DNA from 2 places in the Arthrobacter sp. 35/47 genome. Region 2 is predicted to be linked to the other one. Evidence: riboswitches for the same ligand, from Rfam matches in the RefSeq annotation. Region 2 holds a riboswitch; the other holds the start of a gene.
What was found. Region 2 has a riboswitch for cyclic di-AMP ahead of X803_RS0109200 (NlpC/P60 family protein). Riboswitches for the same ligand answer to the same signal wherever they lie in the genome.
Positions count from the first base shown of each region.

Region 1: another riboswitch for cyclic di-AMP. It lies ahead of X803_RS22615 (M23 family metallopeptidase); the one in region 2 lies ahead of X803_RS0109200 (NlpC/P60 family protein).

Region 1 covers NZ_KI914582.1:37,079-41,492, forward strand. Annotated here, with positions in the region: partial or broken gene X803_RS22610 (cytochrome c oxidase assembly protein) at 1-1,258, shown strand, start outside; gene X803_RS17155 (copper resistance CopC family protein) at 1,255-1,962, opposite strand; gene X803_RS22615 (M23 family metallopeptidase) at 1,998-2,624, opposite strand; cyclic di-AMP (ydaO/yuaA leader) riboswitch at 2,840-3,030, opposite strand; gene X803_RS17160 (DUF3093 family protein) at 3,671-4,234, shown strand; gene X803_RS0101700 (hypothetical protein) at 4,245-4,414, shown strand, end outside.
Region 2 covers NZ_KI914596.1:26,664-31,077, forward strand. Annotated here, with positions in the region: gene X803_RS0109185 (F510_1955 family glycosylhydrolase) at 1-635, opposite strand, end outside; gene X803_RS0109190 (DUF305 domain-containing protein) at 553-1,194, opposite strand; gene X803_RS0109195 (hypothetical protein) at 1,294-1,749, opposite strand; cyclic di-AMP (ydaO/yuaA leader) riboswitch at 2,017-2,197, shown strand; gene X803_RS0109200 (NlpC/P60 family protein) at 2,203-3,018, shown strand; gene X803_RS18925 (M23 family metallopeptidase) at 3,577-4,020, shown strand.

The sequences.
Region 1 (4,414 bases), on a different contig from region 2:
ACTGCTGTGGGATGTCCTCCCCTCCAACACCACCAGTGGTCCTGCGAAGACAACCATCAGGATCTTCGCCCGGTTCTCCATCCTCGCCGGTGCTGCGTTCGCCCTGGTCTTCGTCTCCGGCGTGATCAACACCGTCCTGCGCGTCGAAAGTATCCAGGGGCTTCTCTCACCGTATGGGGCGCTGATCATCCTCAAAACCCTGGCCACCCTCATACTCGGCGTCATCGGGTACATACACCGGGGCAGGATCACCGCCGCCGGGCGGAAGAACATGGCCTGGAAGCTGATCGGAACTGAAGCGACGATCATGGCCGGTGTGATGGGAATCGCCGCTGTCCTGGGACGGACCCCGCCGCCGGTCCCCCAGATACCCGAACCGGACATCACCGAAACCGAGGTCCTCACCGGGTACCCGCTCCCACCCGAGTTATCCGTGCTCACCGCACTCACGCAGTGGCGCTGGGACCTCTTCTGGGTGACCGTCGCGGTCATCGCTGCCTGGCTTTACCTGGCAGCTGTCCGCAGGGCAGCATCGTCAGGCGTGCAGTGGTCGAAGCGCCGGGTCCTCTTCTGGCTTGCCGGGCTGGGCCTGCTGGTCTACGCCACCTCAGGGGCACCGGCCATCTACGGGCTGGTGCTGCTCAGCGCCCATCTGACAATGTTGCTGACCCTGGGACTGGCCGTGCCCTTGCTGCTAGTCTCCGCCCGTCCGGCGCAGCTCCTCAAGGCAACGATGCCCGCGCGGTCCGATGGCAGCACCGGTGTGCGGGAATGGGCGCTGCAGGCTGCCAGCCACCCGGTCCTGGCGCGGTAAGCGACACCGTTGTGTGCTGCCGCGGCCCTCCTGGGCTCCCTGATCCTCATCTACGGCACGGCGCTTTTGGCCACCATCACTGCGAGCCCGCTGTCGCTGCAACTGACCAACGCGTACCTGGTTTGCCTCGGGCTGGTGTTCTTCGGCTCGCTCCTCCACCAGGTGCCCAGCCGAATGACCCGCGGTCGGCTCGCCCCGGTGCTGGCCTTACTGTCCGTGGCCCTCGCCGCAACAGCCTTCCTGGCAGTATCCCCGGAACCGCTCCACGCTGACTGGTTCAGCAACGCTGAACGCAGTTGGGGTTCCTCGCTCGTGGAGGATCAGCGACTCGCTGCGGCCACGGTAGTTCTCCTGGCCGGCGCCGCACCGCTGCTGGCATCGGCGATCATCCTCATCCGCCGGCAGCAGCGGCGGGCGCCCACAACCGCCTCAGTGGGCTCCTAGCCCTCCGTACCGTCCTGGCGTGCATCTGCTTTGACGGCTTGGCGGTGCCCCATCATGAACGCGGCGGCGCCGCCGATCACAATGACCGCGATCACAATCGGCAGCAACCAGTTGACGCCCCCGGAACTCGCGGCCTCTTCGGAAGCTGGTTCGGCAACCGGGTCCGCCGGGCTCGAAGTCGGAGCAACAGTTTCAGGGGCCACCGACGGCTCTTCACTTTCAGTGGCCTGCGCGCTCGGAGCGGCGGTGGAGGGATCCTCAGCCGGCGTCGTGCTGGCCGGTTCGTAGGTGAACTCGAAGACGCCCTCAATCGGGTGCCCGTCGGAGGACACGGTGCGCCATGCCACGCTGTACACGCCGGGGGCGTCAATGGCGGCCGGGGCTGACATGACGTTTTCCTCCAGAGTCACCGGTACTGCTTCCACCGGGGTCCCGTCCGGTCCGGTGATCTGTATCCGGCTCAGCTCCAGTCCGGAGGATTCCAGGGGTGTCTCGGAGAGAGTGATGGTGATGGCCTCCGGAGCGGTAGCGATGACCTGACCCTCCTCCGGTGCGGTCCCAATCAGTGAGTCATGCGCGGTGGCTGCCGGTGCTCCGATAGACCCGATCATCAGAGCGGCGAACACTCCCAGCAGCGCCCTTCGAAGGCGCTGGGTTCGAGGACGACGGGCGAGAGTGGTGGTGGCTGGATCGGGTGTGTGCATGACTCTCCTTGGGTGGTAGCGGACGGTTGAAACGATCAGAGCCACTGGGTGGGATCAACCACCGTGTCATTGATCATGACCTCGAAATGGAGGTGACATCCGGTGGAGTTCCCTGTCGTACCGGCATTCCCGATCAGCTCGCCCTGGGACACAATCTGCCCGGCGCTGACCCCGATGACCGAAAGATGGTTGTACGTGGTCTTCAGCCCGCTGCCGTGATCGACGACGATTCGGTTTCCTCCCCCGTAGGGGGACCAACCGGCTTCGACCACCTCGCCGCCCTGGGCGGAGAGAACCTCGGTGGTGCAGGAGGCTACCAGGTCGAGACCGGTATGCAGCTCGCCTGCGCCGGTCAATGGGCTGGTGCGGTACCCAAAACTCGATGTCGTGGCGATAGAACCAAGCGGGGCGGTGAACCGTGCTCCTACAACCGGATCAACGGGCTCCTCGATAGCGGGATCTGCTGCTTCCGCGGTGGGAGCGTCCACAGAGGGTTTACGCGTTTCGGCCTCTACCGAGCCTGCGGCCAGCAGTGAGCGATCACCAGCTTCCGCACCTGACCCGGGGACAGCCGCAACGGCGCTCCGGGTGAACGCGACTTCCGCCTCTGGATCGGCGGTGACCTTTTCAGATGGTGCGGTCTTGGTTTGGATCGGCGGCACAGTGCTGCCGCTTCCTTGTGCGGGGACCATGACGCTGCTGAGCAGCCCGGCTGCACCCAGCACTATCGCTGTAGGTTTGATCCAGTTCCTACCGGATTCAGCGGCTGGACCTGCCGCGCGCCGCCGTCCTTGCCTTGGCCGGCGCTCCGCTGCCCGGCGGCCATGAGGCGCCGGTTCCGCGCGGCGACGGCTGGCGGCCTTGTGTGATGACAAGAACATTCCTTCCCGAACGCCGCTGAAGTTAGCTGTCGGATTCGGGCAAGGAATCAGCCCGGCCGGCCAGTGCACACACTGGAACGGCTTCACCCCAAGACGGCACAACGGCCGCCACAAGAAGTGGGTCCTCCACCCCTGCCGGTATACGGACGATGGCTGGCTTCCCGGCAGGGTTAGGCGTTAAAACCAGCGTCGCCAACTCATCTCGGCGACCAGATCACTCTACAGGGACGGATGTATAGTTACAATTTCGCAACCTATTGAGAGTAGGAATCAATTACAGTCCCACAATTCTGGGTGCGGGGTGTGTGCGCCACCGAGGGAAAAGCTGTCCCGGACGAGTTTCAGCTCAGCAGGGCTGGCAGGCTCTGATCGCTCATGGGGACGATGAGATCGCCGCACCAGCAGGGAAGGTGTTCGTCCCGGCCAGGGGGACCCAACCTCGAGAACGCAAGGGGGGTGGTGCCGAGTTTCTGGTGGAAAGCGGCACGAGATGAGTACCTGGTCGAGAGACACCCGAAATGAGATCAGCCTGGTGCCCGTTCTCTGCCTTCCGTGGACCTTCCCAGACGAATAAATTAGGCTGGTTCGGTGCCCAGGCTTCTGGTGCATGCAGGTGCCGATGGCCCGGGTGCCCTAGCCACGATGGTCATCGGCATCTGGTTAACCTGATCCGGTTTTACCTGCGGTAGCGTGGCGTGATCCGCCCATCCGTCCGCTCGCTTAGGCCTCGTGACTACCCGGCGCTACAGCGCAGGAAGCGCCGCCCGATAGGCAATTGATGAGCCGACGGGAACGCCCACATTTTGGGATGTGGCAAGCTGTTGACCATGTCCGAAGCTTCCGCACCGCCAATCACGACCCTTTACGACGAACGGTTGTGGCCGACACCGTTTGTGTGGGTGCTTGTCTCAGGAGTGGCAGGAGCGTCAATCCTGGTGTTCGCGCCCATCAGCATGCTGACCGGGGTCATCGCCTGCATCGTGATCTTCCTCATCCTCACCGCTCTCCTGATCCTGTCCACCCCGCGAATCACACTGACCACCACCTCACTAAGCGTTGGCCGTGCCCAGATCGAGCGGGAGTATCTAGGTCCGGCACATTCCTATGTGAAACACGAGGCCACCAACCAGCGCGGACCGGCGCTAAACGCCCTGGCATATCTATGCATCCGAGGCTGGATTGACCCCGTGGTACGGATTGACATAGAAGACGAGGAAGACCACACCCCCTACTGGCTGGTATCGACCAGACGTCCAGCTGAACTCGTCAACGCCTTAGGCGAGGAAACGCTTCGCGAGAAAACAGCCACGACTGAATCCGTCATAACCACCAGTCGCGCACTTCAACTAGATCTGGTAGAAGGATCCGGGTCTAACGGCGGCGCACAATAGACTGACCGCTATGGAATATATCTCCGTGCTCTTGCCCTCCGCGGCCGTGGGAGCCATCTTCTACTTTGTTATGCGAGCCATCTTCAATGCCGACAGAGCCGAACGGGCAGCCCAAGCCGCCGCGGAGCAAGAAGCAACACTCGGCACACCGGACCAGGCGACCGGGCAGGAAGCTCCACC
Region 2 (4,414 bases):
CCGACGAATGATTCCCCGGTTCTGGTCAGGGCATGAAAGTCGGACTGGCCCTGCCGGGACAGGGGCTCCCAACTCTTACCACCGTCGGTGGAGCTGAGCAGCCCAACCGGGTTGGGCAGATCTGTGTCCGGTCCGGGGTGCCCGGACGCGTACAGGGTGTTGTTCTCACCGGCGGTGTATCCCATCAGGTCGATGACGGGTCCGATGCGTGGGGCGGGGGAGGAGGAGACGTCGTACAGCCCGTTGTGGGTGGCTAACAGCACCCGGTCACTGCCCGGGTCCACGCTCATACCGTGCACATGACCGGTGGGAAAGCTCTTTGCTGTGCCGGGTGGTTGCGGTGCCGCCGAAGGAGCCGAACAGGCCGCCACGGACATCATCGAGATAAGCGCCACCGTGGGCAAGACGAGACGACGGCGGAGAAGGATAGGGAAAAATTTTGGACGCATTTGTTGCTCTCCAACCAAAGGGGGAATGACGGGAAGAGGAGGAAGGCACGGTCCGCGGGAGACGCCGGTAATGGACGCCTCCGGCGGACTGTGCTTGCCCGTCTTAGAGCTCGGCCAGGAGGGCTTCCATCTCCTCGATCTCGGCCTGCTGCGTTTCCACGATGGTTTCCGCCAGGGCGATGGCATCCGGGTACTGCCCGTTCTCGATTTCTTCCTGCGCCATTTCGACCGCTCCGTCGTGGTGGGCCGTCATGGACTCCAGGAACATGCGCGCCGCTTCGTCGCCTTCGGCGGCTTCCAGCCCGGCGAGCCCGTCCTCGGTCATCATGCCCTGCATCTCCCCGCCACCGCCCATGTCCCCCATGTCATGGCCTTCCATGCCACCTTCGGGTTCGACCGGTTCACCCCAAGCTTCGAGCCAGCCGGTCATCGTCTCGATTTCGGGTGCCTGCGCATCTCTGATCTGGGTAGCCAGGTCGCGTACTTCCGGGCTGATGGAGTCCTGGGCGAGCATGATCTCGCTCATTTCCACGGCCTGACGGTGGTGCGGGATCATCATCTGGGCGAACATGACGTCCGCATCGTTAGGTTCGGCCGCAGTGTCCTGCGTGGTTTCCGGTGCAGCGGAGCCGGCGCTGCTCTCCGGCGCCGTAGCAGTGCCGGGTGTTTCGCCGGATCCACAACCGGCAAGCGTGAGGGTCGCGGCGATCGCCAGTGCGGACATGGAAAGGTAACGCTTGGTCATGAGGGGTGTCCTTCGATGGTTGAGCTAGCTGCAGTTCAGTACGTCGGCACGACGGGGTTGCCGTCGGGCCGTTACCGGAGTCGGGTACTTACGCGACTCTCACGTGCGGCTGATGCAGAGCTGAACCAGTGTCAGCGAAGGTACGAAGGTGCGGGGAAGCTGTACTACCGGCGGCGGGCCCCGCAGGCGAACACGGCCATAGACCAGCCGGCTCCTGAGGACGATGGCAGCGGCGAAGGAAACAACCAGGAACGCCAGGATGCACACGGCCGCGGCGATCTCTTCACCGCACGTATCCGCACAATCCAGATTCAGGGTCATTCCCGAGTCTGCGGTGTCGGATGCGGATGCCGGCGTGATCGCCTGGTGGTGCACATCAGCTGCGGGCGCCGCGGTGACCACCGGGCCGACGGCGTGTGAGGCACCATGCCCGCCCATCCACACATGCATCGCAAGGATGCCCACAATGACCGCGGTCAGACTGAAAAGAAGAGCTGCCCGGGGAAAGCGGCGTGAAAGGGGAACGAACAGCGCTCTCGGCGGATACTTATGCACCGTCCTGCCCCTTCCCGCCTACGTGATGGTTTATGCCTGATATCAGAGTACCGACCCATCCTGGGCCGGATCGAATCGGTGCTCCACCAGCGGTGGCTGCCGGATGCCAGATTCAGCTGGCGCAGGAGCTGCGCGTTCAGCGCCACCACAGGAATCGGGGAAAGGAGCTTCCTGAGGTGACAGGGGAGACCCACCGTGACCCAATTGTGATATTCGCAGTCCGGTGGGATACCCTCAATCTCGTGCCTGCACCCCATGGAGGCACTCCCACACGGATCGCCGAGCTCTGTCACCGTGGTGGGGTCGTCCGTTTTCCGCTGGCAGAGGCGGGGGAACCATGTACGCGGGCCCAACGCTTTATGGGTCCTTGGGGTTAAGCCGTGTCCACGGCCGGGTGACTCCCATCCGAACCCGACAGCTAACCTCGCAGGCGTTGGGAGAAGGTACTCATCTATGTCCACTCGGCATGCCCCCGCGCGCCATCGCGCAGTCCCCGCCCAGACCAATACGTTGGCGGTCCTCTCCAAGGCTGTTTCCTCCAACATGGGTTCTGCAGGCCGTCAGGCTGCAGTGATCACCGCAGCTTCTGGTCTCGTTCTCACCGCTGGCCTTCCGGCCCAGGCGGTGGACGCACCGCAGCGTCAGGTGAGCACCAGTTCGCTGGTTACCACCGTGGAATCCGAGCCGGTGTCCGCGGATACATCGGCCGCTATCTCCTTCGAACGAGAAGCCGTTACCGCTGCGCCCGCTCCGGTGGTTGCTGCTCCGGCTCCTGTCCTGGAGCACCCGGTCCCCGAAGCTGACCCGTCACCTGTAACAGTGCAGGCGGTGGAACCCGCCCCGGTACAGCCGAGCCCTGCCGTGCAGGAAGTGGCGCTGCAGGCTGCCGTAGCGCTTCCCGCTGCCCCTGCCCCTGCTCCCGAGCCGAAGCCGGCTCCTGCCCCTGCAGCGAGCAGCAGTGTCGGTGCCGCGCTGGTCGCCTCCGCCTACGCACAGATCGGCCGCACGCAGGACTGCACCATCCTCGTCGAGGTCGCGCTGCGGTCCATCGGCAAGTCTGTGGGCGACCTCGGGCCCGAGCAGTTCTACCAGTACGGGACCGTTGTCGGCTCGCCCGCACCGGGTGACCTGGTCATCCGACCCGGCCACATCGCCATCTATGTAGGTAACGGCCAGGTCATTAGCAGCGGCATGAACGGTGTCAACGACACCCTCCTGCACCCCCTGAGCGATCTCGCCGGCTCATCCTTCGTCCGGGTCAACGGCTAACAACCACCTAAGCCGGGTAGGCAAAAAGGGCCAACAGGGCGACCGCGAACCGCTCCAAGCCCTTTGCCTACCCACACCTGGGCATGCCGGAGTCATCCCCCTGCACTTCGGCATGCCCTCACCCTTCCCCTGAGCGAGACGAGATCATCGTTGTCTTCCCACAACGCCCACGGTCGACGCCGCGCCGCCACAGGACGTCGCCGCGCAGAACCGGCCACCCCCCGTCACCAGCAGGGCCGCCGCGCCGCGAAGCGGAGCGCGACGAACCGCCGCCCTTCACCTGTCGCCCCGATCGCCGGTGCAATCTCGGCCGCCAGTGTGCTTAGCGGCGTTCTCCTCTCCGGCATCCCCGTGACTGCAGCGGCCCCGTCATCCGTAGAACCAGCCGCCGTCAGCGCGGCCGCGGACAGCGCTCAGCAGCCACGAGCGCAAACCATTGAAGCCGACCCGAAAGCCAGCGTGGATTTCAGCCGCGCCGCAGTCGTGGGCGCCTCCTCCGCGGAGCCGGCGACAGGGTCGGTAGACTCATCGCACTTTCTGGCTGATGGTCCCATCGAGATGACCCCCGGCGATGACGCGGACGAAAGCCCTGCTGCCGAACCTCCTAAACAGTCCGGCCTCGGCGCGCCCTTGGCCGAAATGACCACCGTCTCGACCTTCGGATATCGCACCAACCCACTGACCGGGGTGCCAGGGGAAATGCACACCGGCATCGACCTCACCGGCTCATGTTCCACCCCTGTCACGGCCGCTGCCAGTGGAACCATCAGCGAAGCTGGATGGAGTCCCTACGGTGGAGGGAACCGTATCGTTGTCGACCACGGGAATGGGCTGAAGACCACCTACAACCACCTCGCGACGATTGCCGTCGGCGTAGGCCAAACAGTTGCTCGGGGAGAGTTTGTGGGCGGGGTTGGAACCACTGGCAACTCCACCGGCTGCCATCTGCACTTCGAAGTCATGATCAACGACACGCTCGTCGATCCCTCGACCTGGTTCTAATCCTCGGGCCTTCACCGAGATCCGATTAACCACTAGAAGCTGGGATGGCCAGAGGATCGATCTCAGGTATAGATCCCTCTCACCGTGACCGAGACGAGGCTGGGGACGGCGTCCCGGGAGCCAGAGCGACCGGGCGGAACCAATGGCCTGGACGCAGTACCGGGCGAGGTCTGCCGGGTTCATGGCCAGATCCTCGGCTTTCTCCTGGATGCCCGAGTCCGGATCAGGTCCGTGATGAGGGGCCTCGAGGTATCCATGCGCATGGTCGAGATGGGTTCCCCGGTGAAGAGCCGGAGCCGACGCGTCCTGGCCCGGCCGCACCCTGAGCAGAGGACACCACGTCACAGGAAAGCCGCGAACGTCCCGCGGCCCAGGCGCAGTTAGGGCTGAGAGC